2 regions of the Planococcus kocurii genome follow, and region 1 is predicted to be linked to the other one. Evidence: a T-box and tRNA genes for the amino acid it is inferred to sense, from the RefSeq annotation. Region 1 holds a T-box; the other holds one or more tRNA genes.
The links. The T-box of region 1 lies ahead of alaS (alanine--tRNA ligase). A T-box ahead of a tRNA ligase gene usually reads a tRNA of that ligase, here a tRNA-Ala.
Positions count from the first base shown of each region.

Region 2: it has a tRNA-Ala gene. The T-box ahead of alaS (alanine--tRNA ligase) is inferred to sense a tRNA for this amino acid. The anticodon was not compared.

Region 1 covers NZ_CP013661.2:290,719-305,082, forward strand. Annotated here, with positions in the region: gene AUO94_RS01490 (DUF1510 family protein) at 1-173, opposite strand, end outside; gene greA (transcription elongation factor GreA) at 305-781, opposite strand; gene udk (uridine kinase) at 858-1,481, opposite strand; gene AUO94_RS01505 (O-methyltransferase) at 1,518-2,123, opposite strand; gene mltG (endolytic transglycosylase MltG) at 2,214-3,338, opposite strand; gene AUO94_RS01515 (DUF1292 domain-containing protein) at 3,464-3,772, opposite strand; gene ruvX (Holliday junction resolvase RuvX) at 3,786-4,202, opposite strand; gene AUO94_RS01525 (IreB family regulatory phosphoprotein) at 4,205-4,471, opposite strand; gene alaS (alanine--tRNA ligase) at 4,561-7,185, opposite strand; T-box leader at 7,227-7,436, opposite strand; gene recD2 (SF1B family DNA helicase RecD2) at 7,731-10,148, opposite strand; gene AUO94_RS01540 (tetratricopeptide repeat protein) at 10,173-10,832, opposite strand; gene mnmA (tRNA 2-thiouridine(34) synthase MnmA) at 10,847-11,962, opposite strand; gene AUO94_RS01550 (cysteine desulfurase family protein) at 11,976-13,109, opposite strand; gene cymR (cysteine metabolism transcriptional regulator CymR) at 13,124-13,540, opposite strand; gene AUO94_RS01560 (replication-associated recombination protein A) at 13,871-14,364, shown strand, end outside.
Region 2 covers NZ_CP013661.2:544,238-558,601, reverse strand. Annotated here, with positions in the region: rRNA gene AUO94_RS02905 (23S ribosomal RNA) at 1-1,439, shown strand, start outside; rRNA gene rrf (5S ribosomal RNA) at 1,578-1,693, shown strand; tRNA gene AUO94_RS02895 (tRNA-Val) at 1,704-1,779, shown strand; tRNA gene AUO94_RS02890 (tRNA-Thr) at 1,792-1,867, shown strand; tRNA gene AUO94_RS02885 (tRNA-Lys) at 1,875-1,950, shown strand; tRNA gene AUO94_RS02880 (tRNA-Leu) at 1,971-2,055, shown strand; tRNA gene AUO94_RS02875 (tRNA-Gly) at 2,061-2,135, shown strand; tRNA gene AUO94_RS02870 (tRNA-Leu) at 2,165-2,253, shown strand; tRNA gene AUO94_RS02865 (tRNA-Arg) at 2,285-2,361, shown strand; tRNA gene AUO94_RS02860 (tRNA-Pro) at 2,388-2,464, shown strand; tRNA gene AUO94_RS02855 (tRNA-Ala) at 2,471-2,546, shown strand; tRNA gene AUO94_RS02850 (tRNA-Met) at 2,568-2,641, shown strand; tRNA gene AUO94_RS02845 (tRNA-Ile) at 2,650-2,726, shown strand; tRNA gene AUO94_RS02840 (tRNA-Ser) at 2,742-2,834, shown strand; tRNA gene AUO94_RS02835 (tRNA-Met) at 2,882-2,958, shown strand; tRNA gene AUO94_RS02830 (tRNA-Asp) at 2,962-3,037, shown strand; tRNA gene AUO94_RS02825 (tRNA-Phe) at 3,055-3,130, shown strand; tRNA gene AUO94_RS02820 (tRNA-Gly) at 3,137-3,210, shown strand; tRNA gene AUO94_RS02815 (tRNA-Ile) at 3,224-3,300, shown strand; tRNA gene AUO94_RS02810 (tRNA-Asn) at 3,302-3,376, shown strand; tRNA gene AUO94_RS02805 (tRNA-Ser) at 3,381-3,471, shown strand; tRNA gene AUO94_RS02800 (tRNA-Glu) at 3,478-3,549, shown strand; gene AUO94_RS02795 (DMT family transporter) at 3,563-4,528, opposite strand; gene AUO94_RS02790 (1,4-dihydroxy-2-naphthoate polyprenyltransferase) at 4,659-5,570, opposite strand; gene AUO94_RS02785 (isochorismate synthase) at 5,741-7,132, shown strand; gene menD (2-succinyl-5-enolpyruvyl-6-hydroxy-3-cyclohexene-1-carboxylic-acid synthase) at 7,119-8,819, shown strand; gene menH (2-succinyl-6-hydroxy-2,4-cyclohexadiene-1-carboxylate synthase) at 8,816-9,643, shown strand; gene menB (1,4-dihydroxy-2-naphthoyl-CoA synthase) at 9,640-10,458, shown strand; gene AUO94_RS02765 (o-succinylbenzoate--CoA ligase) at 10,521-11,945, shown strand; gene menC (o-succinylbenzoate synthase) at 11,936-13,039, shown strand; gene AUO94_RS02755 (AAA family ATPase) at 13,030-13,749, shown strand; gene AUO94_RS02750 (MOSC domain-containing protein) at 13,819-14,364, shown strand, end outside.

The DNA.
Region 1 (14,364 bases):
CTCGCTACTTGATCCGGATCTTGAGCTTGTTCGTTCCCTCCGCCAAAAAGCATGGAAACTCCAATTATGAGAATCAATGCAAATACCAAGCCAATCAAAATGTTCAAAATCGAATTTGATCGGTTTTTCTTTTTCTTCAAACGAGAGGGATACGGCTTTTCTTCGTTATTCATTGAATGTCCCCCTTTCTTAATAGTTTACCATTAATACACTATGACAAATTTGACGTTTCAGCGTTAAATACGTTTCATTTACAGTTCAACTAATGAGAAACGACCATCCTTTTTAAAGAATGGCCGCTTGATCACGTGATTGAAAGAATCTTGATTTCCATTTCTCCGCCTGGTGTTAATACTTTAACATTTTCACCAATCGTGCGGCCAATCATGCTTTTCGCAATTGGAGAATCGTTTGAAATGCGACCTTCTAAAGGATCTGCTTCTGCTGATCCAACAATTGTATAAGACTCTTTATCGCCATCTGGAACTTCTATGAATGTTACAGTCGTCCCTAAGCGAACGACATCTTTGTTTGATTCATTTTCATTTATGATAACTGCGTTACGGATCATCGATTCAAGTGTTGAGATGCGACCTTCTACAAAAGCCTGATCTTCTTTCGCAGAGTCATACTCAGCGTTCTCAGATAAATCACCAAAATAACGAGCGATTTTGATTCGTTCGACTACTTCTTTACGTTTAATTGTTTTTAAAAAATCCAGTTCATCTTCCAACTTCTGCTTTCCTGCAGCTGTCATTGGAAATTGTTTTTCGTTAGCCATTGTTACCACTCCTTCAACTGCTGACCTGGATGCCTACATCCGTCAGTCTCGTATCATCATATTATAGTTTCACTATCTATTCAAGAATAGTTTTAATTTTTGTAACCATTAAATCGATTGCCACTTCATTTTGGCCACCTTCAGGAATAATTACATCGGCATACCGTTTTGTCGGTTCAATAAATTGATTATGCATCGGTCGAACAACCGTTAAATACTGTTCAATAACAGAATCGATTGTCCGCCCGCGTTCATTAATGTCACGCAATAGACGACGAATAATGCGCAAATCACCATCTGTATCGACGAATAATTTAATATCCATTAATTCACGCAAACGCGGATCTTCAAGTACTAATATGCCTTCCAGTATAATAACATCTTTTGGCTCGATTACTACAGTTTCTTCTGCACGTGTATGTAAAGCATAATTGTAAACCGGTTTTTCGATTGCACGACGCTCAAGCAATTCGTTGATATGATCAATTAACAAATCCGTATCAAATGCTAATGGATGGTCGTAATTTGTTTCCAAGCGCTCATCAAAAGCCAAATGACTTTGGTCTTTGTAATAATAGTCCTGCTCGATGACGACGACTGAGTTTTCTTTAAAGACTTCATAAATTGAATTCGTTACACTCGTTTTTCCCGAGCCCGAACCCCCTGCGATTCCAATAACGACCGGCCGTTTAGTAGACATATTAGTTAGCTCCCTGTAAATCTCTTTTTAGTGTATTTATTTCTTTCTGCAAATCAGTATGCCATCACCTGAGGATAATAATTCTGTATCATAGCACGGGTGATTGAGCATATGTTCTTTAAAAGTCGCCAAATTGCGAATCATCGTCCGTTTCCTTCTCGGAACGTCCGACAATGGCATATCTGAAAGACCATGCATGGTCATGTTATCGCAATAGATAATACCACCTGTTGGCAATAATGTTTCGTATTTGTCGAAAAAGCGCTCGTATTGACCTTTGGCAGCATCTATAAAAATTGCATCATACTGCGGTTTCAGTTGGGATAGTTCCAGTTCTAGTGCATCTGCATGATAAATACGGATGCGACTCGCTAACTCTGTTTGAGCAATAAATTCCAACGCCTTTTGATACCGTGAGTCATCGCGTTCTACAGTATCCACTGTGCAAGCAGGTAACGCCTCAGCCATTTTAATCGCTGAAAAACCAATCGCTGCACCAATTTCAAGAATCTGTTTAGGCTGTTGAATTTTTAAAAGTTCAACCAGCTCTCCGATACCTTGATCCTCCATGATGGGAATGTGATGCAGAGCAGCATACGTCTGAATCGCTTTAAGCGTCGTTGATAATTGATTGGTCACCATACAAATAAGCTCCTTTTCGACTCAGCAAAAATTACTTCAAATCTTACCATAAAAAGAGAAGGAAAGCGAGGACGCTTCCTTCTAAGTGGTTTACTCTCCAATATACTCGTCTCGATTCTTCAAATGCTCTTCGTAAGTTTTAGCAAAGTGATTCTTGCCTTCCTTGTCCGCTAAGAAATAGAGGTAATCGGTTTTTGCAGGGTCTAGTACTGCTTGAATCGAAGAGCCTCCTGCATTTGCGATAGGTCCCGGTGGCAACCCTTTGTTTTGGTATGTGCTGTACGGGTGTTCAAATTCGTAATCCTTGTTAAACAAACGCTCTTTGTGTTTGCCCATTGCGTAAATTACAGTTGGATCTGTCTGCAATGGCATATCGTCTTCTAAGCGATTGTAAAAAACACTAGCAATCGTTTGGCGATCAGATTGTGCTGTGGCTTCTTCTTCTAAAAGAGAAGCAAAAGTCAATAACCAATGAGGCGACTTTTCGAGTTCTTCTAAGACACCTTGGTATGGTACAACGTTGGATTGTGTCGCATTGAGCATTTGCTCAATAATTAACGTTAACGATGGCTCTTCTTCATACATAGGATAAGTTGCCGGGAATAGATATCCTTCAAGAGGGTGACGAATATTATCACCTCGTATTTCGTCAGTCAATAAATCTGGATATTTAACCATCAACTCTTCAATATATGCAGGGTCATCAATTTGTTTCAGAAATTCTTCTGCCGTATACGATGTTTTTTTAGCGATAACATTTTCAGCGATTTCTTCAACCGTTAAACCTTCTGGAACATTAATGGTAAACAACGGTTCATGATAAACCTTACCCGTTTTCAAACTTTCCGTAATTTCATCCAGCGTCATCGACTGCACCAAATCATAGGTTCCTGCTTGAAACTCAGATTCATTTTTAAATTTGACATAGTATTTATAGATGCGCGCGTCTTCAATCACATTATTTTCTTCAAGCAGTGCCGCAATGCTGTCCAGACTCGAACCGATTGGGACTTCAACGGTAATCACTTTTTCTGAGTCGGCATCTACCGGCTCTAAGGCATCAGTGACATAGCTATAGGTTTTAAAACCTGCAATCCCAATGATAATTACTAGGATCAGTGCGACTATTAATACGATGCGTCGGACGACTCTCACTTCCTTCTTTTTTTCTTTCATACGTTCAAACATAATTTCTTTTTTTGATGGTTTCCCCACGGGTTTTCCCCCCAGCTTTTCTGTACTGCAAAAGTTGAGCTAGTTATAGCTCACTTCTACCAGTATACAAGAAAAGTGCACAAAAGAAAAAGGCGGAATCAGCAATCAATTCCGCCCTCATCTTTTTAAAGCTCTTCGTTTTCTTCTTCTTCGTCAAGGAACGTGTTCAACATTTCTTCAATCATGTCCCACTCTTCGTCAGTTTCAACTGGGCGAAGCTCTCCGCCACCTTCAGTTTCATCTGATTCAGGGTTTTCTGTGAATGAAGATGCGTGAATTTCAATTTCGCCTTCTTCATCTTCTTCAGCGCCAATTGGGAAATACAAAACATATGATTTTCCGAAATCTGCTGATTCAAATGTAAACAATACTTCAAATAATTGCTCGTTGCCGTTTTCATCAACGACTGTAATGTGTTCTTGTCCGTGTTCCATTTGCGTCACCTCATTATTTTTTAAAATCAAGATAGCCCTGCAAAATCATGACTGCTGCCATCTTGTCGATCACTTTTTTGCGATTTTTGCGACTGACATCCGCGGAGATTAACATCTTCTCTGCTGCAGACGTTGTAAGCCGTTCATCCCATAGGACCACCGGTATACTATACGCTTCTTTCAGCAAATCTGCAAATCTTTCGGATGCTTGAGCACGTGGCCCAATTGAATTGTTCATGTTTTTCGGGTACCCCACAACTGCTTCAGTCACTTCATATTGTTTGATTAGTTCACCGAGACGGACCATGCCAAATTCCTCGATGGCTTCATTTATTTTGATGGTTTCGATTCCCTGAGCTGTCCAGCCCATCGGATCACTAATCGCGACTCCAATTGTTTTCGAACCAACATCAAGTCCAATTATGCGCATCCTTATTCTCCGTTATTCTTCTTAATATAGAACTTTACAAGTTCCTCTAGAATTTCATCCCGTTCTAGTTTGCGAATCATATTTCGCGCATCCTGATGGCGAGGAATATAAGCCGGATCACCTGATAATAAATATCCGACGATCTGATTGATCGGGTTATAGCCTTTTTCTTCAAGTGCAGCATGGACCTGTAGCATCACTTGCTTCACTTCTTGCTCCATCGACTCATCAGACGAATCGAATTTCATAGTTCGATCAAATGAACTCACGACAAGCACCTCGCTTTCGGATTTTAAATAGGAATAATTGCTCCTGCTGTCTGCTTCTTATTATAACCGATAGCGGCCATTTATTAAACCTATTTCACTAAGCTATAAACGGATTCGAGTGCCGACTCTAACTTGTCGACATCTTTTGCACCTGCCATTGCCATATCTGGCCGGCCGCCACCTTTGCCACCACATTGTTCTGCTACGTGTTTAACGATTTGTCCCGCATGGTAATCTCCACCCGCCAAATCTTTTGTCACGCCTGCTGCAAGCATTACTTTATCACCGTCTGTCGCACCAAGAACGATTACTGCTTTATCCATTTTCGTTTTCAAGTCATCCATCATTTGACGCAATTGGTTATTGTCTTTTGCTTCGACTTTAATGGACAGTACGGTAATGTCTCCAATTTTTTGAGCTGCATCTAAAATGCCCGCAGATTGAGCGTTAGAGATTTTCGCAAGCAAGGATTCATTTTCACGTTGAAAGGCTTTTATTTCAGCTTGAACCGATTGCGCTTTTTGAATCATCTCTTTCGGAGAAGATTTTAATAATCCTGCCGCCTGTTCTAATACGTGCTCACTGTCTTTCAAGTTTTCATAGGCACCTTTACCTGTTAGCGCTTCGATTCTGCGTACCCCAGCACCTATGCCGCCTTCAGAAACAATTTTAAACAAGCCAATTTCCGATGTATTGAATACGTGAACGCCACCACATAACTCTAGTGAATAGTCGCCAATTTCAACGACACGTACAACATCCCCGTATTTCTCACCGAACAATGCCATTGCACCCATATCTTTTGCTTCTTGCAAGTTATGGTATCCAGTTTGAACTGCGATTCCTTCCCATACTTTTTCGTTAACGATTTTCTCAATGGTCTCTAACTCTTCTTTCGTGACTTGGCCAAAATGAGAAAAATCAAAACGTAAACGATCTGGACCTACATAAGATCCCGCTTGGTTAACATGCGTTCCTAACGTATCTTTTAGCGCTTGGTGCAAAAGGTGTGTCGCTGTATGGTTTTTCACCGTATGACGACGATCTGCTGCGTCTACTTGTGCTGTTACAGACGCCAGTGTTAATTCTCCCGTGTTAATACGAACAGAATGTAAATTTTGGCCATTTGGTGCTTTTTTAACGTTTAATACAGTCGCTTGAACCAAATCATTGCTCAAGGTTCCGCGATCTGCTATTTGTCCGCCACTTTCTGCATAAAATGGTGTTTGATCTAGAATAACTTGAACTTCTTCGCCTTCATGTGCACGGTCAGCAAGTTCACCATCCTTAATAATAACTACTACTTTAGCATCTGAAACAGTCTGGCTATAGCCAATAAATTCACTGGCTGTTTTAATATTACCCAAAACTTCAGATTGAGTTTGCATCGAATTAACGTTTTGACGCGCGTTTCTTGCACGATCACGCTGCGCTTGCATCGCTGCTTCAAAGCCATTATGGTCGATGGTCATGCCTTCTTCTTCCGCATATTCCTCAGTCAATTCAACCGGGAACCCGTATGTGTCATAAAGACGGAATGCATCTTCACCAGGAATTTCTGTTTGTCCGTTCGCTTTTTGTTTTTCCACAACCGAAGACAAAATTGCTAAGCCGTCATGAAGTGTTTCGTGGAAACGCTGTTCTTCTAGTTTCATCACACGAATGATAAAGTCTTGTTTGTTGTTAACTTCTGGGTAAAAGCTCTTCATAATGTCTCCAACCACTGGTACTAGCTCAAACAAGAATGGCTGTTCAACGCCTAATTTTTTCGCATAACGTACGGCACGACGTAATAAGCGACGTAATACATATCCACGGCCTTCGTTAGATGGAAGGGCTCCGTCACCAATCGCAAATGCAACCGTACGGATGTGGTCAGCAATCACTTTAAACGCCATATCCATATCCGCGTCTTCGCCATATGTTTTCCCCGAAATTTCTTCCGTTTTTCGGATAATCGGTACGAATAAATCCGTATCGTAGTTGGTTGCTACATCTTGAGCCACACAAGCCATGCGCTCTAAGCCCATTCCTGTATCAATGTTTTGTTTAGGCAGTAATGTGTAGGTGTGATCCGCGTTGTGGTTGAATTGTGAGAACACCAAGTTCCAAATTTCCAAATAACGATCATTTTCGCCACCAGGATATAATTCAGGGTCAGTCAAATCGTTGCCGTAGCTTTCGCCGCGATCGTAGAAAATTTCAGAGTTCGGACCACTTGGGCCTTCACCGATATCCCAGAAATTCCCTTCCAAACGAATAATGCGCTCCGCAGGTACACCCACTTCATTTAACCAAATTGCATATGCTTCTTCGTCTTCTGGATGAACTGTTATAGAAAGTTTTTCAGCGTCAAAACCGATCCATTTGTCGTCCGTTAAAAATTCCCAAGCCCAGTGAATCGCTTCAGTTTTAAAGTATTCGCCGATTGAAAAGTTCCCAAGCATTTCAAAGAATGTATGGTGACGCGCTGTTTTACCAACGTTTTCAATATCGTTCGTACGAATTGATTTTTGTGCATTTACGATTCTAGGGTTGTTTGGAATGACACGGCCATCAAAGTATTTCTTTAAGGTAGCGACGCCACTGTTAATCCACAACAAGGAAGGATCTTCAAAAGGAACAAGCGGTGCACTTGGCTCCTGATCGTGGCCCTTTTCTTTAAAGAAATCAATATACATTTGTCTAATGTCTTCTGCTTTTAAATTTTTCATCTATTTTTCCTCCTTAACATAATAAAAAGCCTTCATCCCAAAAAAGGGACGAAGGCTTTATTTCGCGGTACCACCCTAGTTACACAAAGCAGCATGCTCTGTGTCTCTCGAACACCTTAACGCGGTTCAACGGCAGGAATTAGCTGCACTCCGGAGTAGCTTTCTAAAATCGACTGTCGTCGGAGCCTTTCAGCCTAGGGTCCCGTTTCTTTTCGAATCCGATTTTATACTGTCTCCATCAATGTGTTTGTCTATCAATCTAATTTGAATTATAGAAAAAGCTTTGCGTGATGTCAATAGTGATACTTTAATTGGGCAGTGTTACTGCGTAAACCAACTCCGCTTTCCTGCGGGCTTGCGCCGAACTAACTCGGCCTTAACGCCCGAGTAGATTTCGGCACTTCGCTATCCCGCGGGAGTCTCCGTTGGTTTACTTCGTAACTTACATAACAAGTATTTATATGAAATTTAGTTTCAACACAAACAGGAAACCGCATTCTAAATTACGGTTTCCTTTGCATGTTGTGTAAATTTTAAAGATCTACTCAAGCTTCCATAAACTTTTGTGGAGTAATGCCTTCCATGCCAATCATTGGATGGATGGCGTGGACATTTTCGGCAGTTAAACTGACGGGACCGCATTGTTCTGTCTCGACTTGTTGCTTTGTTTGTTGTTCGGTTTTTGGTTGTTCGGTTGTGACCGCTAGACGGCTTTTTAATGTGGTCATGCGCTGTGCGTCGTCCGTGCGTTCAACTCCGTAACGGAAGACGCTTGGATCTCCACAGAGAATAAGAAAATCCCTACTCCGAGTAATACCCGTGTAAAGCAAATTGCGGCGCAACATTTTCATGTAGCCCCGAACTACTGGCATGATGACAGTTGGAAATTCAGATCCTTGTGACTTATGGATCGAACAACAGTATGCTAGCGTGAGTTGGTTTAAATCGCTGCGTTCATAAGTTACTTCAATGCCGTCAAAAGACGCCACTAACATGTCTTGTTTTTCAACGGTTTCTTTGGCTTTCATAATAGCGACAATTTCACCCATGTCACCATTAAAGACATTGCTTTCTGGTTGATTGACGAGCTGCAACACTTTATCACCGATGCGGTACGTAATGTCACCAAATGCTAATTCTTTTCGTTTGCCATCCGGATTCGGGTTGACCATTTCTTGAATCAGACGGTTCAAAGCATCGATTCCGGCTGGTCCTTTATACATCGGAGCAAGCACTTGAATGTCTTTAATCGAATGACCTTTCGACAAGGCACTCCTCACAACCTTTTCAACAACAGCAGGAATTTGGTCGGCTCCCGCTTTGATAAATGAACGATCGGCCGTCTTTACAGTGATGTCTTCAGGCAATTGTCCATTTTTCATTTGATGGGCGAGTTCAATGATGGAGGAACCTGACGCTTGTCGGTAAATATCGGTTAGCTCAACAGTCGGAATCCGTTTTGATTCGAGTAAATCTCTTAGCACTTGTCCGGGACCAACCGGCGGCAATTGATCTTGGTCTCCAACGAAAATTAGCTGTGCGTCTTCTGGTACTGCTTTTAGCAATTGATGAGCAAGCCACGTATCAACCATCGACATTTCATCGATAATAATTAATTTGCCTTCGATTTCTTTTTCGGTTTCTTCGTCTTTTTCTTGCCCATTAAAGCCTAATAAACGGTGGATTGTCATTGCCGGTAGGTCAGTGGATTCACTCAAGCGCTTGGCCGCACGTCCCGTTGGTGCTGCTAGGATAATGGGAAACGGCTCTTTTTTCTTGGCGTATTCTTTCGGATCGAGTGACAACCCGTGCAGTTCTGCATAGATTTCCACCAATCCGCGGACAACCGTGGTCTTACCGGTACCCGGTCCACCCGTTAAAATCATGACCGATGAATTAATACTGTTTTCAATCGCGTCAACTTGCGTTTCTGCATAATTCACACCAAGACGTTCCTCTGCTTCACCAAGCGCTTTACGAACTTCTGAACTTGGAAACTTTGTGCGATTTTCTTGTTCGGCCAGTAAAGTTTCCAGTTTCGTCGCAATTCCAACTTCTGAATAATACAGCGATGGCAAATAAAGCCGCGTTTCTTCGCCTGCGACTTTACTTTCTTCATTTAATTCGATAGCAGCTTTCGAAATCGCTTCAATCGCAATTTCTCCTTGCTGACGTGATTCGAGCATTTCCTTAACTAGCGGAATCAAGGTTTTAGCGTCTACATAGACATGGCCTTCAGACAGAGAAGCTTGGTTTAGAATGTGCAAAATTGCCGCTTTGATTCGGTCCGGATGACTGCCAGTGATGCCAAGCTTGGTTCCGAGTTCGTCGGCACGTTGAAAACCGATTCCTTCGATTTCTTCAATCAGCTGAAAAGGATTTTTCGTCAAAATTTCAATGGTTTCTTCGCGGTAAGCTTGATAAATTCGCATGCCCACTTGAGGGCCAAAGCCCCAGTCGTTGAGCTGAATCATCACACGCTCCAGACCGAGATTCATCTGTAAAGTGGCGCGAATGGTGTCTTTTTTATCATCTGACAACCGCGGCACTTTATCTAATGCATCAGGGTCTTCAAGAATTTTCTTGATCGCATCTTTGCCGAGTTTTTTGACGATTGTTTCTGCTGTTTTCCGGCCAATGCCGTTAAACATATCACTGGACAAGTAATGAATAATTCCTTGTTCGGTTTCTGGTACTTCTTTCGTAAACGTTTCTACTTGGAATTGAACACCATAACGCGGATGATTTTTCACGACGCCTGTAAAACGATACTGTTCTTCGAGCGTTAACATCGGAAAATAGCCAGATACAATAATTTCTTTTTCAGTGTACGGGGTGTTGGTTTCTTGAATTTTCACTTTGGCTATGGAGAATAAGTTTTGAGGATTGTGAAAAATCGAGACGACAGGACGCCCTAATACAAACTGTTTTTCTTCTTGAAATAAATCGATTTGTCCGGTCATTTCTGTCGTCTCCTCTTCACGTAGCTATTGTAATGTCGTTGCAATCATATCGTAAGCATATCGTGCCATTTCATTGCGCTCATCTAGCGTATACGCCAGTTTCAAATGATACATAGCGTCTTCTGTACGATTTGTCGAGACTGCGTAAAGAACACCCACATTATAATGAGCATCCGAATGATCTGGTTCGCTGTCGATTACTTGTAGAAATTGAGGTTCTGCTAGTTCAAATAATTCCATAGATGCCAAACAGATGCCATAGCTCAAGCGGGCTTGAACATCCTGTTCATCCAGTTCTACCGCGCGTTGAAAATACGGCAACGCTAGTTTCGGCTGCTCTAGTTTTTCAAAGCATTTACCGATCATAAAATGCGCATCTGCGCCTTCAAGTTCGTATTGCAATGCTTTTTCATATAGCTTTAATGCTTCTGAATAACGCTCTGAATTAAAATACAAATTAGCCAAACCATAAAAAGCCGTCGCTGATGTTTCATCAAGCGTAATGGCTTTTTGGAAAAATCTTTCCGCACGGTCAATTTCGTCCATCGACGTTAAGACATGCCCAAAATTGATATAGCCTAGCGGGTTGTCCGGTTGTTCATCGATTGCTTGTGTGAAAGCTTCAACGGCTTTTTCAGTATTGCCTTCTTGTAATGCTTGTATCCCGATTTCGTTGTAATTCATTGTTGTCTCTCCCATTAACCGACATATTCCAAACGTGCGCCATTTTTAAAGACACGATCGATCGTTCCACCGCCTAGGCATTCTTCACCATCATAAAACACGACAGCTTGACCAGGCGTAATCGCGCGGACCGGCTCTGCAAATGTCACGATGGCTCTTTCGCCTTTGAATTCAACAGTTACACCAACATCTTGCTGACGGTAACGGAATTTTGCTGTGCATTCTAGTATCCCGCTTAGTGCTGTATTTGATGTGAAGCTTAAGTTTACCGCAGTTAAGCTATCTGAGAAAAGCGCATCGTGATGAATGTTTTGTCCCACGTACAAAATGTTCTTTTTCAAATTTTTGCCGATGACAAACCACGGGTCTCCCGCGCCACCAATTCCGAGACCTTGTCGCTGTCCGATTGTATAGTACATCAACCCGTCATGTGAACCCATTTTAACGCCTTCTAACGTTTCCATTTGACCCGGTTGTGCTGGCAAGTATTGACCCAAAAATTCTTTGAAATTCCGTTCTCCAATAAAACAAATACCCGTGGAATCCTTTTTCGTCGCTGTTGCAAGTCCCGCTTCTAGCGCGATTTCACGGACTTTCTTTTTCTCCATATGGCCGATTGGGAACATCACTTTCGACAATTGATGTTGGTCTAGTTGATTTAAAAAGTAAGTTTGATCTTTGTTGTTGTCTTTGCCACGCAACATTTTTGTTTCGCCGTTTTCTGCGTGTTCAACTTGTGCGTAATGACCAGTTGCCAAATAATCGGCCCCCAGACTTAAAGCATGCTCTAAAAAGGCTTTGAATTTAATTTCTTTATTGCACATAACATCTGGGTTTGGCGTACGTCCTGCTTTGTATTCTTCCAAAAAATACGTGAAAACTTTGTCCCAGTATTGCTTTTCGAAATTTACCGCATAATACGGAATACCAATTTGGTTACAGACGCGAATGACGTCTTCGTAATCTTCTGTCGCAGTGCAGACGCCATTTTCATCGGTGTCATCCCAGTTTTTCATAAAGATGCCGATAACATCGTAACCTTGTTCTTTCAATAAATACGCAGCAACCGAAGAGTCAACCCCTCCGGACATGCCGACGACAACACGTGTATCATGTAATGATTTTGTCATTTTATTCACCTTTTCATTTTAATGCCAAACGCTGGCTGATTTGAGCTGTCTTTTCGGCAGCTTGCTTAATTGTTTCAGACGTCAATCCTAAGCCGAAGCTAAATCGAATAGAATTACGGCTTTCAACAGCCTTATCGCCGTACATGGCAACAAGCACATGAGATGGATCAATTGAACCTGCTGTGCACGCTGATCCGCTTGAAGCTGATATCCCCGCTAAATCCAAGTTGATTAAAAACGACTCAATTTCTATACCTGAAATACTGAGATTTAAAATATGCGGCATAGAATGACTGCCATTTTCTTTATAGTTGACGTTTTGTTTATCCAAAACGTCTTTAAACATCGTTTTGTATTGCTCGTAAGCTGTTGTTTTTTCTTCCATCGTTGCTAACGCAATTTCTGCTGCTTTAGCAAATGCGGAAATCGCCGGTACGTTTTCCGTTCCTGCCCGGCGCTTACGTTCTTGTTCTCCTCCGTACAACAATGGAGTTACCGCCGTTCCTTTGCGTTGGTATAAAAAGCCAACACCTTTAGGTCCGTTTAGTTTATGCGCAGAGACCGATAATAAATCAACGTTTAATACGTTAACATCGATTGGCAATATACCAAATGCTTGAACCGCGTCGGTGTGGAATGTCACATCTGTATCTTTTAACAATTCACCGATTTCGGCAATCGGTTGAATGGTTCCAACCTCATTATTGCCCATCATGACCGATACTAGAATTGTATCCTCACGCAGCGCATTTTTCACGTCTTCTGCTCGCACGCGTCCATTTTCACCCACTGGCAAATAAGTTACGTCGTAGCCTTGTCGCTCTAATTCCTCACAAGCATGCAAAATGGCATGGTGTTCAATCATTGTAGTGATGATATGCTTTCCTTCTTTTTTTGCAGCCGTGCCAAAAATTGCCGTATTGTCCGCTTCAGTACCCCCGCTAGTAAAAATAATTTCATGGTCATGAGCCTGTATGCTGTCAGCTAGCAATTTGCGTGCATCGTCCAGTTTTTTACGTGCCGCTCTACCGGTACCATGGATACTTGAAGGATTGCCGTAAACCGTTCCGAGTGCTTCAGAAAAAGTCGCCACCACTTCGGGATGCATGGGCGAAGTCGCCGCATGATCTAAATAAATTCGATTCATAGTTGTTGACCCCTTTATATATAGTACATGTAATTTTCAGTTTCACCGTTTTCGGCGTTTGCCAAATCTTCAATCGTTGTGGTATCGAGAACATTTTTTACTGCATCACGAATGCGTACCCATAGCTCACGCTGCGGTTGCTTTTCGTCTTCAATGCCTTCAACAGGTTGGATGGGACCTTCTAAAACACGAATCACATCTCCTGCTGAAATTTCTTTTGGGTGGCGCGTCAACATATAACCGCCATATGCCCCGCGGACACTTTTAACAAGCCCTGAGTTGCGTAGTGGTCCCACTAGTTGCTCTAAGTAAGCTTCAGAAAGGTCATTTTCTGCCGCAATTTTACGCAATGGAATCGGACCTTCTCCGTATTGTTTGCCAAGTTCAATCATAATTGTCAGACCGTAACGGCCTTTGGTTGAAATTTTCATGAGTACACCTCTAAGTTTGATAATTTTCATAAGGTTGGTATTCCGTAAACTAGCTGCGCTTTCCCGCGGGAGTCTCCGCTAGTTTACTCCATACTTGTTTAAAACAAATTATTCTCGATAAAAAATCGAATTTACTCTTCTCGAATACTTCCCTACGTGCGACTAGTTTTATTAACAGAATAATGCTAATAATACATCATAAAATCGCCGTTTTAACTACGTTTATTCTTCAAAACAGTATATCATAATTTGACTTGAATGGACTTGCAATGACTTTTGAAACCTCAAACGCTATACTGATAGAACGAATATCCGAAAGGAGTTTTTTCTATGCACAACGAACCTTTAGCTTTTCGTATGCGTCCTCGAACGATTGATGAAGTCGTCGGACAAAAAGACGTCATCGGACCACATACGGCTTTATATAAAATGATTAGTAATGGACATGTACCTTCTATGCTGCTGTACGGCGAGCCTGGCATCGGCAAAACTTCCATCGCTCACGCTATCGCAGGGACATCGAATTTACCTTTTATCGCGCTGAACGCCACAACTTCTGGCAAGAAAGACGTTGAAGAAGTCGTGACCGAATCACGGATGACCGGTAAAGTATTGTTGTTTCTGGATGAAATTCACCGTTTTAACAAGTTGCAGCAAGATGCTTTGCTGCCGCATGTCGAAAGCGGTTCGATTGTTTTGATTGGTGCGACTACGGAAAATCCATTTCATGACGTTAATCCGGCAATCCGTTCGCGTTGCGGTGAAATTAAGCAATTAAAGCGGCTGTCTCAAGAAGATATTGTGCAGTTGCTAAATAGCGCATT
Region 2 (14,364 bases), 250 kb from region 1:
AGAGCGTGCCGTTGGTTGTGCACGTCCAAGCAGTGAGGCGTGAAATGAGGCAAATCCCATTTCTAATACGTTGAGCTGTGACGGCAAGAGGGTTTACCCTTGAGTCCCTGATTTCACACTGCCAAGAAAAGCCTCTAGCGAGGCGGGAGGTGCCCGTACCGCAAACCGACACAGGTAGGCGAGAAGAGAATTCTAAGGTGAGCGAGTGAACTCTCGTTAAGGAACTCGGCAAAATGACCCCGTAACTTCGGGAGAAGGGGTGCTCTGGTAGGGTGAATAGCCCGAGAGAGCCGCAGTGAATAGGCCCAGGCGACTGTTTAGCAAAAACACAGGTCTCTGCAAAACCGTAAGGTGACGTATAGGGGCTGACGCCTGCCCGGTGCTGGAAGGTTAAGAGGAGTGCTTAGCGCAAGCGAAGGTGCGAATTGAAGCCCCAGTAAACGGCGGCCGTAACTATAACGGTCCTAAGGTAGCGAAATTCCTTGTCGGGTAAGTTCCGACCCGCACGAAAGGCGTAACGATCTGGGCACTGTCTCAACGAGAGACTCGGTGAAATTATAGTACCTGTGAAGATGCAGGTTACCCGCGACAGGACGGAAAGACCCCGTGGAGCTTTACTGTAGCCTGATATTGAATTTTGGTGCAACTTGTACAGGATAGGTAGGAGCCTGAGATTCCGGAGCGCTAGCTTCGGAGGAGGCGTCAGTGGGATACTACCCTGGTTGTATTGAAATTCTAACCCACAAGCCTGATCGGCTTGGGAGACAGTGTCAGGCGGGCAGTTTGACTGGGGCGGTCGCCTCCTAAAGAGTAACGGAGGCGCCCAAAGGTTCCCTCAGAATGGTTGGAAATCATTCGTAGAGTGTAAAGGCAGAAGGGAGCTTGACTGCGAGACGTACAGGTCGAGCAGGGTCGAAAGACGGGCTTAGTGATCCGGTGGTTCCGCATGGAAGGGCCATCGCTCAACGGATAAAAGCTACCCCGGGGATAACAGGCTTATCTCCCCCAAGAGTCCACATCGACGGGGAGGTTTGGCACCTCGATGTCGGCTCATCGCATCCTGGGGCTGTAGTCGGTCCCAAGGGTTGGGCTGTTCGCCCATTAAAGCGGTACGCGAGCTGGGTTCAGAACGTCGTGAGACAGTTCGGTCCCTATCCGTCGCGGGCGCAGGAAATTTGAGAGGAGCTGTCCTTAGTACGAGAGGACCGGGATGGACACACCGCTGGTGTACCAGTTGTTCTGCCAAGGGCATCGCTGGGTAGCTATGTGTGGCCGGGATAAGTGCTGAAAGCATCTAAGCACGAAGCCCCCCTCAAGATGAGATTTCCCATTGCGCAAGCAAGTAAGATCCCTCAAAGACGATGAGGTAGATAGGTTCGAGGTGGAAGCGTAGCGATACGTGCAGCTGACGAATACTAATCGATCGAGGACTTAACCAACACACTGTATGCGAAAAACTTGCTTGTTTCACCCGTCGTTTATCCAGTTTTGAAAGAATAAGCCCAAGTTTTTGTAAAAAAAGCTTGAAAAAACCAGTACTACTGGTATAATAAATCTTGTCTTTCAAAACCAAATAGTCCAGTGATGATGGCAAAGAGGCCACACCCGTTCCCATCCCGAACACGGCAGTTAAGCTCTTTTGCGCCGATGGTAGTTGGGGGTTTCCCCCTGTGAGAGTAGGACGTCGCTGGGCAATATATATCGGAGGATTAGCTCAGCTGGGAGAGCATCTGCCTTACAAGCAGAGGGTCGGCGGTTCGATCCCGTCATCCTCCACCATTTATTTCTTTTGCCGGAGTAGCTCAGTTGGTAGAGCAACTGACTTGTAATCAGTAGGTCGAGGGTTCGACTCCTTTCTCCGGCACCACTTTTTCGAGCCATTAGCTCAGCTGGTAGAGCATCTGACTTTTAATCAGAGGGTCGAAGGTTCGAATCCTTCATGGCTCACCATTTTAATTTTATATTGCCACGCGGGTGTGGCGGAACTGGCAGACGCACTAGACTTAGGATCTAGCGCCTTCGGGCGTGGGGGTTCGACTCCCTTCACCCGCACCATTTTTGCGGAAGTAGTTCAGTGGTAGAACGCCACCTTGCCAAGGTGGAGGTCGCGAGTTCGAACCTCGTCTTCCGCTCCATATTTATTTGCACGTGATACCGACCCTTAGCCGGGGTGGCGGAACTGGCAGACGCACAGGACTTAAAATCCTGCGGTAGGTGACTACCGTACCGGTTCGATTCCGGTCCTCGGCACCATCTTTTCACGAAATAGTGAATAGCATCATATGCGCCCGTAGCTCAATTGGATAGAGTACTTGACTACGAATCAAGCGGTTAGAGGTTCGAGTCCTCTCGGGCGCACCATATTTTTATACTCAGCAACTCAAGTTCGGGAAGTAGCTCAGCTTGGTAGAGCACTTGGTTTGGGACCAAGGGGTCGCAGGTTCGAATCCTGTCTTCCCGACCAAACAATGGGGCCTTAGCTCAGCTGGGAGAGCGCCTGCCTTGCACGCAGGAGGTCAGCGGTTCGATCCCGCTAGGCTCCACCAACTTTTTAAAGTAAAGATCCCGGCGGCGTAGCTCAGCTGGCTAGAGCGTACGGTTCATACCCGTGAGGTCGGGGGTTCGATCCCCTCTGCCGCCACTTTTTTAGGACCTTTAGCTCAGTTGGTTAGAGCAGACGGCTCATAACCGTCCGGTCGCAGGTTCGAGTCCTGCAAGGTCCACCATATGTATTTTATCTCGGAGGAATACCCAAGTTTGGCTGAAGGGATCGGTCTTGAAAACCGACAGGGGAGTCAAATCCCGCGGGGGTTCGAATCCCTCTTCCTCCTCCATATTTTTTAAAATGTGTGGACGAATTTCTTTTGAATTATAATATTGTCGCGGGGTGGAGCAGTTCGGTAGCTCGTTGGGCTCATAACCCAAAGGTCGCAGGTTCAAATCCTGCCCCCGCAACCAAATGGTCCCGTGGTGTAGCGGTTAACATGCCTGCCTGTCACGCAGGAGATCGCCGGTTCGATCCCGGTCGGGACCGCCATTTTCAATAAATAAAGTGGGTCAGTAGCTCAGTCGGTAGAGCATTAGATTGAAGCTCTAAGTGTCGGCGGTTCGATTCCGTCCTGACCCACCATTTTACGCGGGTGTAGTTTAGTGGTAAAACCTCAGCCTTCCAAGCTGATGATGGGGGTTCGATTCCCCCCACCCGCTCCATAATATTACATATGGGCCTATAGCTCAGCTGGTTAGAGCGCACGCCTGATAAGCGTGAGGTCGATGGTTCGAGTCCATTTAGGCCCACCATTCCGAAGTAGCTCAGTGGTAGAGCACCGCACTGTTAATGCGATGGTCGTAGGTTCGAGTCCTACCTTCGGAGCCATACTGGGGAAGTACTCAAGTGGCTGAAGAGGCGCCCCTGCTAAGGGTGTAGGTCGGGCAACCGGCGCGAGGGTTCAAATCCCTCCTTCTCCGCCAGTATTTGGCCCCTTGGTCAAGCGGTTAAGACACCGCCCTTTCACGGCGGTAACACGGGTTCGAATCCCGTAGGGGTCATTATAGAAAAGTGTTATGCATTTAATTGCATAACACTTTTTTTCGTTTTACTAGAATTAAGACTGTGAAGAATCATGCCAAGCATTACAATGAAAATTCCGATTATTGCTAAGCTTGAAGGTAAGACAATTGACAAGAAAAGTGCTTCTCCTGCTAACGCAAATAAAACTTCCATTGATTGTGTCGCTTCTACTGCTCCTAGTTTCTGCATATCGCCTCTAACTAGATCAGTCGCTTTAAAGAAGAGTACTGTTGCCATTACACCTGAACTGATTGCTACAATTAAAGTTTGTAAGCTTTGTGAAGCGCTAGGTCCACCTACAGTAACAAGCCCATATAATGATAGGATGAACCAAAAAGGTAGACTAGCTAGTGTCATGCCCAAAACCCTCTGATACGCATCCAACCTGCCTCCACATATATCCATCATTTTTCTATTTCCTAATGGGTATGCGAAAGCTGCGAGGATAACAGGGATAAAACCGAACCAAAGTGTTGAAGAAGAAACAACTGCTACATGTTCAAGTTGCATTAAACTGACTCCTGCTAATATGATAAAAGAAATCATCAAGCTTTTAACAGGAATCTTTCCTCTTAGTTGAGTAGTTTCTTTATTGCTATGTATGGTAATGAGAAATAAGGGAGCAAGTAATGTACCAGCGACTATGGTAATTTGCCATGTTCCTGCGATGAGCCAGCCAGGGGAATAGGCTGCAGCGAAACATAGTGGAGCATAGAATAAGCCAAATCCAACAAAACTCCATAAGGTCCAAGCTCTTTTGTTTTTGTTCATTTCTTGTAACAGTGGTTTTAAGTTCTTTCTTAAAACAACAATCAAAAGTAAAAAGGGAATCATGAAAAAGTATCGGAGAGACGCACTCCAGATCCAATTCCCGCCGTCAGCTTCCATCGTGGCGTTGAGTACGAAAGTAAATGCAAAGAAAAAAGCTGCAATAATGCCGATGATGATAGGTTTCACTATATATCCTCCTCATTCGAAAATTTAGAATTATTTATTTACTATAACTTATAATTAACTGTTCTTCAAAGTATTATTTTAGACAAACAAAAAAAGGATTTCTAGAGAAATCCTTTTTTGTTTGTCTATATTATAGAAGGTAATCAATCAGTAACCCAATTCCAAGTAAAAAAGCCACAAATGTATTTGTTTTTCCAGTATCTTTCATCGCCGGCATCACCTTTAGAGGTTCTGTAAAACGTTTAAAGATTTGAACGACTTTAATAGGTTTAATGACGCTTATGAAGACTAGTAAAGCCCACGGTGTCAATATTCCTACTAGGATAAGGATGACAATCCATACGTAGGCTAGAATGAAAAACCACATAAGAATATTGACAGCTGCCGGTCTTTTAACCAAAATAGCAAGTGTTTTGCGTCCACTTTCTTCGTCGCCCACAATATCGCGAATGTTATTAGCTAGCATAATAGCTGCTACTAATAATGTGCTCGGAATAGCAAGTAACGATGCTTCTAGGGTTACCATCCCCGTTTGAATATAGAAGGCAATGATTACAATCAAATAGCCCATGACTACGCCAGAGAAAAGTTCGCCAAAAGGTGTGTAGGCAATAGGATATGGCCCACCGGTATAAAAATAGCCAATCCCCATTGCAACGGCACCTACAACTAAAAGCCACCAACTAGTTAGTGAACAAATGTAGAGACCAATAACTGCAGCAATCCCGTAGAACAATAAAGCTAGAGTTAATACAGTTTTCGGTTTCACACCGTTCCGAACAATTGCACCCCCAATACCGACAGAGTTCTCATTGTCTAACCCTCTAGCAAAATCGTAATATTCATTGAACATATTAGTAGCTGCTTGAATCAATAAACTCGCAACGAGCATAGCTAGGAATAAAATCCAATCGATAGGGGAATACTGTAAAGCAATCATCGTTCCGAGGAATACGGGAGCGAAAGAAGCGGTTAAGGTATGCGGCCGAGTTAGTTGCCACCATACGCGCCATCCGCTGTCTGCTTGTAGTGAATGTGTCATATATCTCTCTCCTTTAATTCTTTCCACTCCTCATTGTACTTCAAAATAACAGTGAATACAGCAAATGATGTGCTGATTTTAGCAGAAAAGAGTATGATAGAAGGTAGAGATTAAAAAGTAGAACGTTTGTGGAATAAACTAGACTGTTGTCTTAAAACGGAGGTAATCAGGTGAATTCAGAATCGTCTTCATCGACTCAACAATCTGCGGATAGCCAATACGAAGGCTACCGCTTTTATACGGAAACAATTGAAGTAACACGCATGTCAGCATTGGCATTTTTTGAAGCCGGCGGAAGTGACCACTCAGGAAAACGACTGTACTGGCAAAATCGGGAAAAGACCTTTACGTTGGTCGGAATCGGTCATGCCCATGTATTGTCTACAAACAAGGCAAATGGAAGATTTGAAGAAATAAAAAAAGATTGGCAGAACTTATGTCGCCAAATTGTCAATGAAGAGCATTCGGTTCAGCCGGTTCTATTTGGTGGATTTTCGTTTGATCCGTTAAACAATAAAGCGAGTGAATGGAAGAGATTTCCTCAGGCTTATTTCGCAGTGCCGACTTTTCAACTAGTGTTAAAAGGAGAACAGGCTTTTATTAGTATCCATTTAATCACTCAAAAGCAAGAGAGTTTTGCAGAATTTGAGGCGATGCGCAAAGAGCGGGATAAATTGATCCATGCAGCCCAAGTATCAGAAGTGGACAAATACGATAAACCGCAAACAACGGGTCGTATAGAACTGAAAAAACAAGCTTATTTGGATTCCATCAAACAAGTAACCGACATTATTAAAGCTAAAGAAGTTGAAAAAGTCGTTATTGCACGCACGATGAAACTGGAATTTGAAGATGTGTTTACACCGACTTCAGCATTGTATCAAGTATCTAATGAACAACCTGAAAGTTTTCTATTTGGTTTGGAGGCAGAAGACCAATTTTTCTTTGGTGCGACTCCTGAACGATTAGTAAAAGTGGAAAATCATAAAGCCCTTTCGACATGTTTAGCGGGTTCTACTCCGCGTGGAAAAACCATTGAGAAGGATACCGAACTTGGGGAAATTTTACTGAAAGATTCTAAAAATCGTGCTGAACATCAATATGTAGTAAACATGATTAGTGAAGTTTTTAGAGCGAATTGCAGTCGGACAATCGTACCCAAATTGCCGAAATTGATGAAAATTAGGGATATTCAGCATTTATATACACCGGTTGAAGGAGACTTGAATCCAGGTGCTACGCTATTTGATTTGGTGCAAGTTCTTCATCCTACGCCAGCACTCGGTGGAGAACCCAAATTACTAGCGTTGGAAATGATTCGGAACTACGAAGCAATGAATCGCGGTTATTATGCTGCGCCTGTTGGGTGGATTGATGCCAAAGGAGACGGCGAATTTGCGGTTGCTATTCGGTCGGCTTTACTAGATGGCAAAGAAGCTTATTTATATGCGGGAGGTGGAATTGTAGCAGATTCCACGCCAGAGTCAGAATATGACGAGACATGGGTTAAGTTTAGGCCGATGCTCCGGGCATTGGGAGGTCAATTGAGTGACGAGTCGTAAAGCATTAACAGAATATGTATCTGCATTCACCCATTCACTAGTTGAACTAGGCGTGGCAGCTGCAGTCATTAGTCCAGGATCTCGTTCAACACCATTAGCTTATGCTTGTATGAAACAAGAAGGCTTGACGGTATACCGTCAAATCGATGAACGTTCCGCAGCTTATTTCGCGCTGGGCATGGCGAAGGCGTCTGGTAAACCGGTGATGCTGTTATGCACATCTGGAACTGCAGCCGCTAATTATTTTCCAGCAGTCGTCGAAGCTTACTACGCACGTGTACCGTTAATCGTCGTAACGGCTGACCGACCGCACGAGTTGCGAGAAGTCGGGGCACCGCAAGCAATCAATCAAATCAATTTGTTTGGATCACATGTTAAATGGTCAACTGATTTGCCGATGCCGGAAACGGAAAATCAATTGGCGTTCTTAACGCGTCATTTGCACCGTTCTGTTCAAAATGCCAACAGTGAACCAAGAGGACCCGTGCATATCAATGTACCATTTCGTGAACCACTCGGTATTGATTTTGAACAAACTTATGAAAGTAGCGGAGACATTGCCCATTTTGGTGGAGAACTTTCCCTATCTGCCGAAAGTCGTGTGTTTTTGCAGAACGTGTTAAAAAAGGACCGGGGACTATTAATTGTTGGGGAAATGACCAAACCGATGCCACCTGAATTTTGGGAGTTTATTCAAAAGCTCAACTGGCCAGTACTTGCCGATCCACTATCGAATTTACGAGGCAATTGTCCATCAACTACAAGACATCTGATTGTTGATTCATACGATGCGTTGTTAAAAAATAAAGAGTTTAAAGAACAAGTAACCCCACAAGTCGTGTTTCGGATTGGGCCACAACCGGTTTCAAAACCACTGAGTTTGTTTTTGGCAGCAGCTAGACCTGAAACTTATGTGGTGTTTGATGAAAGTCCGATGTTGCGAGATGCGCAATCGGTAGCAACGCATCACATTCAGGCTTCTATAAATGGTTTGTGGCAATTGTCTTTAGAAATGAAACAAACGAATTCGTACCGTGAAAAATGGACCAAGGCATCCTCTTTATATTGGAAAGTTGTAGCTCTTCATAGTCAAGAAGAGTTGGATGAAGGCGTGTTAGCAAAAGTGTTTTTTGAGACATTAGAAAACTGCGATTTGATCATTGGTAGCAGTATGCCAATTCGCGACGTGGATACCTTCTTCCAATCAACAGAGCGGGATATCATGATGTATGCGAACCGCGGGACGAATGGCATTGATGGTGTGGTGTCAACGGCGTTTGGCGTACAAGCGGCAAAACAGCGACCTGCGTATTTATATATTGGCGACTTATCCTTTTTGCATGACATGAACGGCTTGATTGCGTCTAAAATGCAGGAAACCGATTTGACGATTGTTGTGATGAATAACGATGGTGGCGGCATTTTCTCTTATTTGCCTCAGTCTCAAGAAGAACGTCATTTTGAAGAACTGTTCGGTACGCCGACTGGATTAACGTTTAGCGATGCAGCGAACATGTACGATGCGCAATATGTATCTGCTGAAACGATTGCCCAATTTGCTGCCGCGTTAGATGAGCCGAAAACAAAATCAGTGAAGATTATTGAAGTGTTCACCAATCGTGAAAATAATGTGATGACACATCGTAAATTATGGAGCCGCTTTGATGAGGAGCTGGCTAAGCAATGAAACTAACAGTTAATGGAACTCACTACCATATAGAAGTAAGGAATCGAGAAAAACAAGAAACCGTAGTATTTCTGCATGGCTTTACGGGCACTACAAAAAGCTGGCACTCAGTTGCAACAGGTTGGACGGACCACAAACTTGTTTTCATTGATTTGATTGGTCACGGAAAGACGGAGAGTCCAAAATCAGTCGAATTTTATACAATGGAACGGCAACTCGCCAATTTAGATGCTTTGTTTGACCAGTTAGAGCTTGATCGCTTTTCTCTTATCGGCTATTCAATGGGCGGGCGTACAGCGCTTGCTTATGCTTGTGAATTTCCAGTGCGAGTTAGTGGATTGATTCTAGAAAGTGCTTCTCCTGGACTCCGAAGTGAAGAGGCCAGAAGAAAACGCCGAGCCAATGACGCACATCTTGTAGAGCGAATTGTTACGCAAGGTCTTGTAGGTTTTATCGATTCCTGGGAAAACATTGCATTGTTCGATAGTCAGAAATCTTTGCCAGAAAAGGTCAAGGACGCAATTCGCCAAGAACGCTTGGAGCAAAATCCAGTAGGGCTTGCGAATAGTTTACTCGGTATGGGAACCGGTTCTCAAGCTTCTTATTGGGGAGAGTTAATGTGTTTAAATATGCCGGTTTTATTGGTGACAGGGCAGTTGGACTTGAAGTTTGAGTTGATTGCTAAAGAGATGGCTAGTCTGATGCCAAAGGCCATTCATAAAACTATCGACGCAGGACATGCAATACATGTGGAAAAACCTGCTGAATTTGCTACAATAGTAAGAGAGTATTTAAGTTTGAACTATCAAGGAGGAAAATCATGACACGCGAGTGGATTACAGAACGTACATATGAAGACATTAAGTATGAAATTTTTAACGGTATTGCGAAAATTACGATTAACCGTCCGGAAGTGCGCAACGCATTCCGTCCGAAAACAGTTCATGAATTGATCGATGCGTTTTCACGTGCGCGCGATAACGCAGATGTAGGCGTTATTGTTTTAACTGGCGAAGGTGAAAAAGCTTTCTGTTCAGGTGGCGACCAATCTGTACGCGGACACGGTGGTTACGTTGGGGAAGATGAAATTCCACGTTTGAACGTATTGGATCTACAACGTTTAATCCGTGTTATTCCAAAACCAGTTGTCGCAATGGTTGCGGGTTATGCAATTGGCGGTGGACACGTCTTGCACGTTGTGTGTGACTTGACGATTGCAGCAGACAACGCACGATTTGGCCAAACAGGACCGCGCGTTGGTTCGTTTGACGCTGGCTACGGTTCTGGTTACTTGGCACGTATTATTGGTCACAAGAAAGCACGTGAAATTTGGTACTTATGCCGCCAATACGACGCACAAGAAGCACTGGACATGGGCTTAGTGAACACAGTTGTACCTCTTGAACAGTTAGAAGACGAAACGGTTCAATGGTGTCAGGAAATGCTTGAAATGAGCCCAACTGCACTTCGTTTTGTAAAAGCGGCGATGAATGCTGATACAGACGGTCTTGCTGGATTGCAGCAAATGGCTGGAGACGCAACGCTATTGTATTACACAACAGACGAAGCAAAAGAAGGACGCGATGCGTTTAAAGAAAAACGCAAACCGGACTTTGGTCAATTCCCACGTTTCCCATGATCATAGAATAATTGAAAGCTGTCCTCTTGGGGACAGCTTTTTTTGAAGAAAGGATTTTTAACATGACCTATCCGAATTGGTTGAGTCAGCGAAGTTATTTGAGCGGGGACCGTATGGCCTTGTCGTTTGAGCAGCAGCAATGGACTTTTTCTGAAATCAATAAGATTGCACTCGATTATGCACGTAAACTTAGCGCGCTTGGCGTGAAAGAACATTCACGTGTTGCAGTATTAGCAAAATCTACTCCAGAATTTGTTTTTGTCTTGTATGGTTGTATGCATCTAGGCTGTGAAATGGTCATGCTCAATGAGCGTTTATCAAGCAATGAATTAACGTACCAAATAAACGATGCGGAAGTCGCGTTTATTTTCGTAGCTGATGTGCTAAAAGAAAAAATGGACGATTCACGCATGGTTTTATTTAGTGAAATCGAAAAAGCCAACGCCGATCAATTCGAACCGCAACAACAATGGGCAAAAGACCGGACTCTTTCGATTATGTATACGTCAGGTACTACCGGACATCCAAAAGGTGTTCGCCAAACAGCGGAAAATCATTTTTCAAGTGCTGTATCTTCTGCACTTAATATTGGCGTTGCACCGGAAGATGTTTGGCTATGTGCCGTGCCATTGTTCCATATTAGTGGATTTTCCATATTGATGAGATCGTTAATTTATGGCATGGGCGTCCGGTTATATGAGAAATTTGACGCAGAACGCAGCGCAGAAGAAATTTGTAACGGCAGCGTGACGCATATGTCGGTTGTGAGTGTGACGTTAGAACGCATATTAACGAGTGTCGAAAGAGGTTCCACGCAAGCTTCTAATCGTTTTAAAGCGGTTCTTGCTGGAGGTGGACCGATTCCCGTTGCCTATATGAAACGTGCTGAAAACTGTGGGATACCGGTGTTGCAAACATACGGCATGACAGAAACATCATCGCAAACAACAACCTTACAAGTGGCGGACGCAGAGCGAAAAATTGGATCAGCGGGTAAGCCATTATTTTTATATGAAGTCAAAACGGAAAAATTGGGTGAGGTGGGAGAAATCCTGATTCGCGGTCCACAAGTAACACCCGGCTATATCGGGAAATTTGCGGAGCGGAATGTGCAACAAGATGGCTGGCTTCATACGGGAGACATGGGTTATTTAGATGATGAAGGATTTTTGTTTGTGGTGGACCGCCGTTCGGATTTGATCGTCTCTGGTGGGGAAAATGTGTACCCAGCTGAAATTGAAAAAGTTTTATCGGGTCATCCAGCTATTCAAGAAGTTGGCGTTTGCGGGGCACCGAGTGAGAGGTGGGGAGAAGTTCCCGTGGCATTTGTGGTATTGCAACAAGACGTGACTGCAGAAGAATTGCTAGATTATTGCCGCGAGCAGTTGGCGTCTTACAAAGTGCCAAAACAATTGACGGTTGTTGAGTCGTTGCCGCGCAATGCTTCCAACAAGCTGCTGAGAAGAGAGTTGAGAGCATGGGTATAACCATTAAAGAGATTGGCTTTAAGAAAGTACGAAGACCGCTCAAAACCCCTTTTAAATCTGTTTTACAGCAAGTAGATGAGCGGGAAGTAATTGTTGTAAGTGTACGAGACGAGTCAGGAGACATTGGCTACGGAGAATGTGTAGCATTTGAAACTCCTTGGTATACAGAAGAAACCATTACCAGCTGTCGTTTTGTACTTGAGCACGTGTTACTGCCACTACTCACGGGTCAAAATTTTCAACATCCAAAAGAAGTTTGGGAACTGTTCAAAGCTGTGAAAGGCAATCGGATGGCAAAAGCAGCCGTAGAAATGGCTGTGTGGGATTTGTTTGCAAAACAGCAACAGCAGCCGCTTTGGCAATTTGTTGGTGGCACTTTGAAAGCAGTTCCTGCTGGCATCGTTGTAGCTGCAGATCCGTCTCAAATAGGAGACCGAGTAGCACAAGCCAACAATGCGGGGTACAAGCGTATCAAAATCAAAATTCATCCAGATACAGATCCGTTTGTGTTGAAATCTGTTGTTACTAACTATCCCGAGCTATTATTTTTTGCGGATGCCAATGGTAGTTTCAACAAAGCCAATTTTGAACGGTTAAAAGAATTTGATGATGTTGGGTTCACGCTTATTGAACAGCCGTTTGGAGAGCGTGAGTGGGCGTTACATGCGCGAGCAAAAGCGCAACTCAACACTAAAATTTGTTTGGACGAGAGTATTTCTAGTGTAGATGATGTTCAGCAAATGATCGATATGAAAGCAGGAGACATTGTCGTGTTAAAAATGAGTCGTCTTGGAGGCTGGACAGAAACCTTGAAAGTGGTGGAATTGTGTCGTGAGCATTCTATAGGCATGTGGGTGGGGGGCATGATTGAATTTGGCGTATCAAAGGCTCATAATTTAGCGCTGGCGTCGTTACCAGGTATAGAATATCCAGGTGATTTTTCTGCTTCTACTCATTTTTGGGAAAAAGATATAATCGAGCCGGAAATTTTTGTCGACAATGGTGAGATCCAGTTAAGTCAGCTTACAGGAATCGGTTATAAAGTAGACACTGCTCATTTAAGCCCTAGCGAGGAGGTGAAGGAATGTTTTTGACTGGCATCCGTTTATTGAGAGACCAAGTAGAGGATTTTGAACAATACCCTTTTACAGTACCTGCGGTAAACAGTATGAAACAAGTCAAGCTGAGCAACCCCATTACCTTTTTTGTTGGAGAAAATGGGTCGGGCAAGTCAACATTACTCGAGGCCATCGCAGATAAATGCGAATTTAATACAGCGGGAGGTGGACGCAACAATAACTATGACGTACACGCTTCTGAATCGGTGTTGGGTGAGTACATTCGATTATCCTGGATGCCGAAAGTGACCAATGGATTTTTCATGCGCGCTGAATCATTTTATCATTTTGCGACACATTTAGAAGATGTGGATGAAGATGGATTTCAGTCATATGGAGGTCGTTCGTTGCACAAGCAATCTCATGGGGAATCGTTCTTGTCTTTATTTTTGAATCGCTTTAATGGGCGAGCACTGTATTTGCTTGATGAGCCAGAAGCCGCATTGTCCCCCCAACGACAATTGACATTTTTGAGGATTTTAAAAGACTTGACTACACAAGAGAATTGTCAATTTATCATTGCGACACATTCACCTATTCTTCTTGGATATCCAGATGCACAAATTTTAAGTTTTGACGGAGGAGCGATTGAAGAAATCGATTATGAAATGACCGACCATTACCGAATCACCAAATATTTTTTAGATCATCGCGAAAAGTTTTTAAATGAAATTTTAGAAGATTGATGGTCTGATGTATAATACAGAAAAGTAAATCAGAGTCGATTAGCTGACGGATCAAAAGGTGGGGGATGTATGAGAAGTTCAGAAAAAGCGGTCATCAAAAATTTTGCGATCGGTTTACCTGAGAAAATGACCTATGAAAACGGCAAGGAAATGGAAACCGCTATTCGTAAACAACAAGCGCAAACGGTGTTGTTAACTAAGGGCGGTTTTCAAGGAGATGGTGTCGCAGATCTTAAGCATCACGGAGGTCCAGAACGTGCCGTGTGCATTTATTCGTATGAACATTATGCTTATTGGAAGGACCAATTTAAAGTTCAGTTACCCCCTGCTGCTTTTGGCGAAAATTTAACGGTGACAAATATGTTAGAGCGAGACGTCTGCATTGGGGACATTTTTCAAGTGGGAGAGGCTATTATTCAAGTGACGCAAGGAAGAGTTCCTTGTAATACCATTGACAGGCGACTGGACATGAAGCCTTTACTAAAAGAAATGGTGAAAACGGGCTTTACTGGTTATCTTTGCCGTGTACTAGAAGAAGGCATTGTGAGAGCCGATTCATCGATTCGTCTAGTAGCAAAAAGCCCACAACAAGTATCGGTTCTATATGCCAATGAA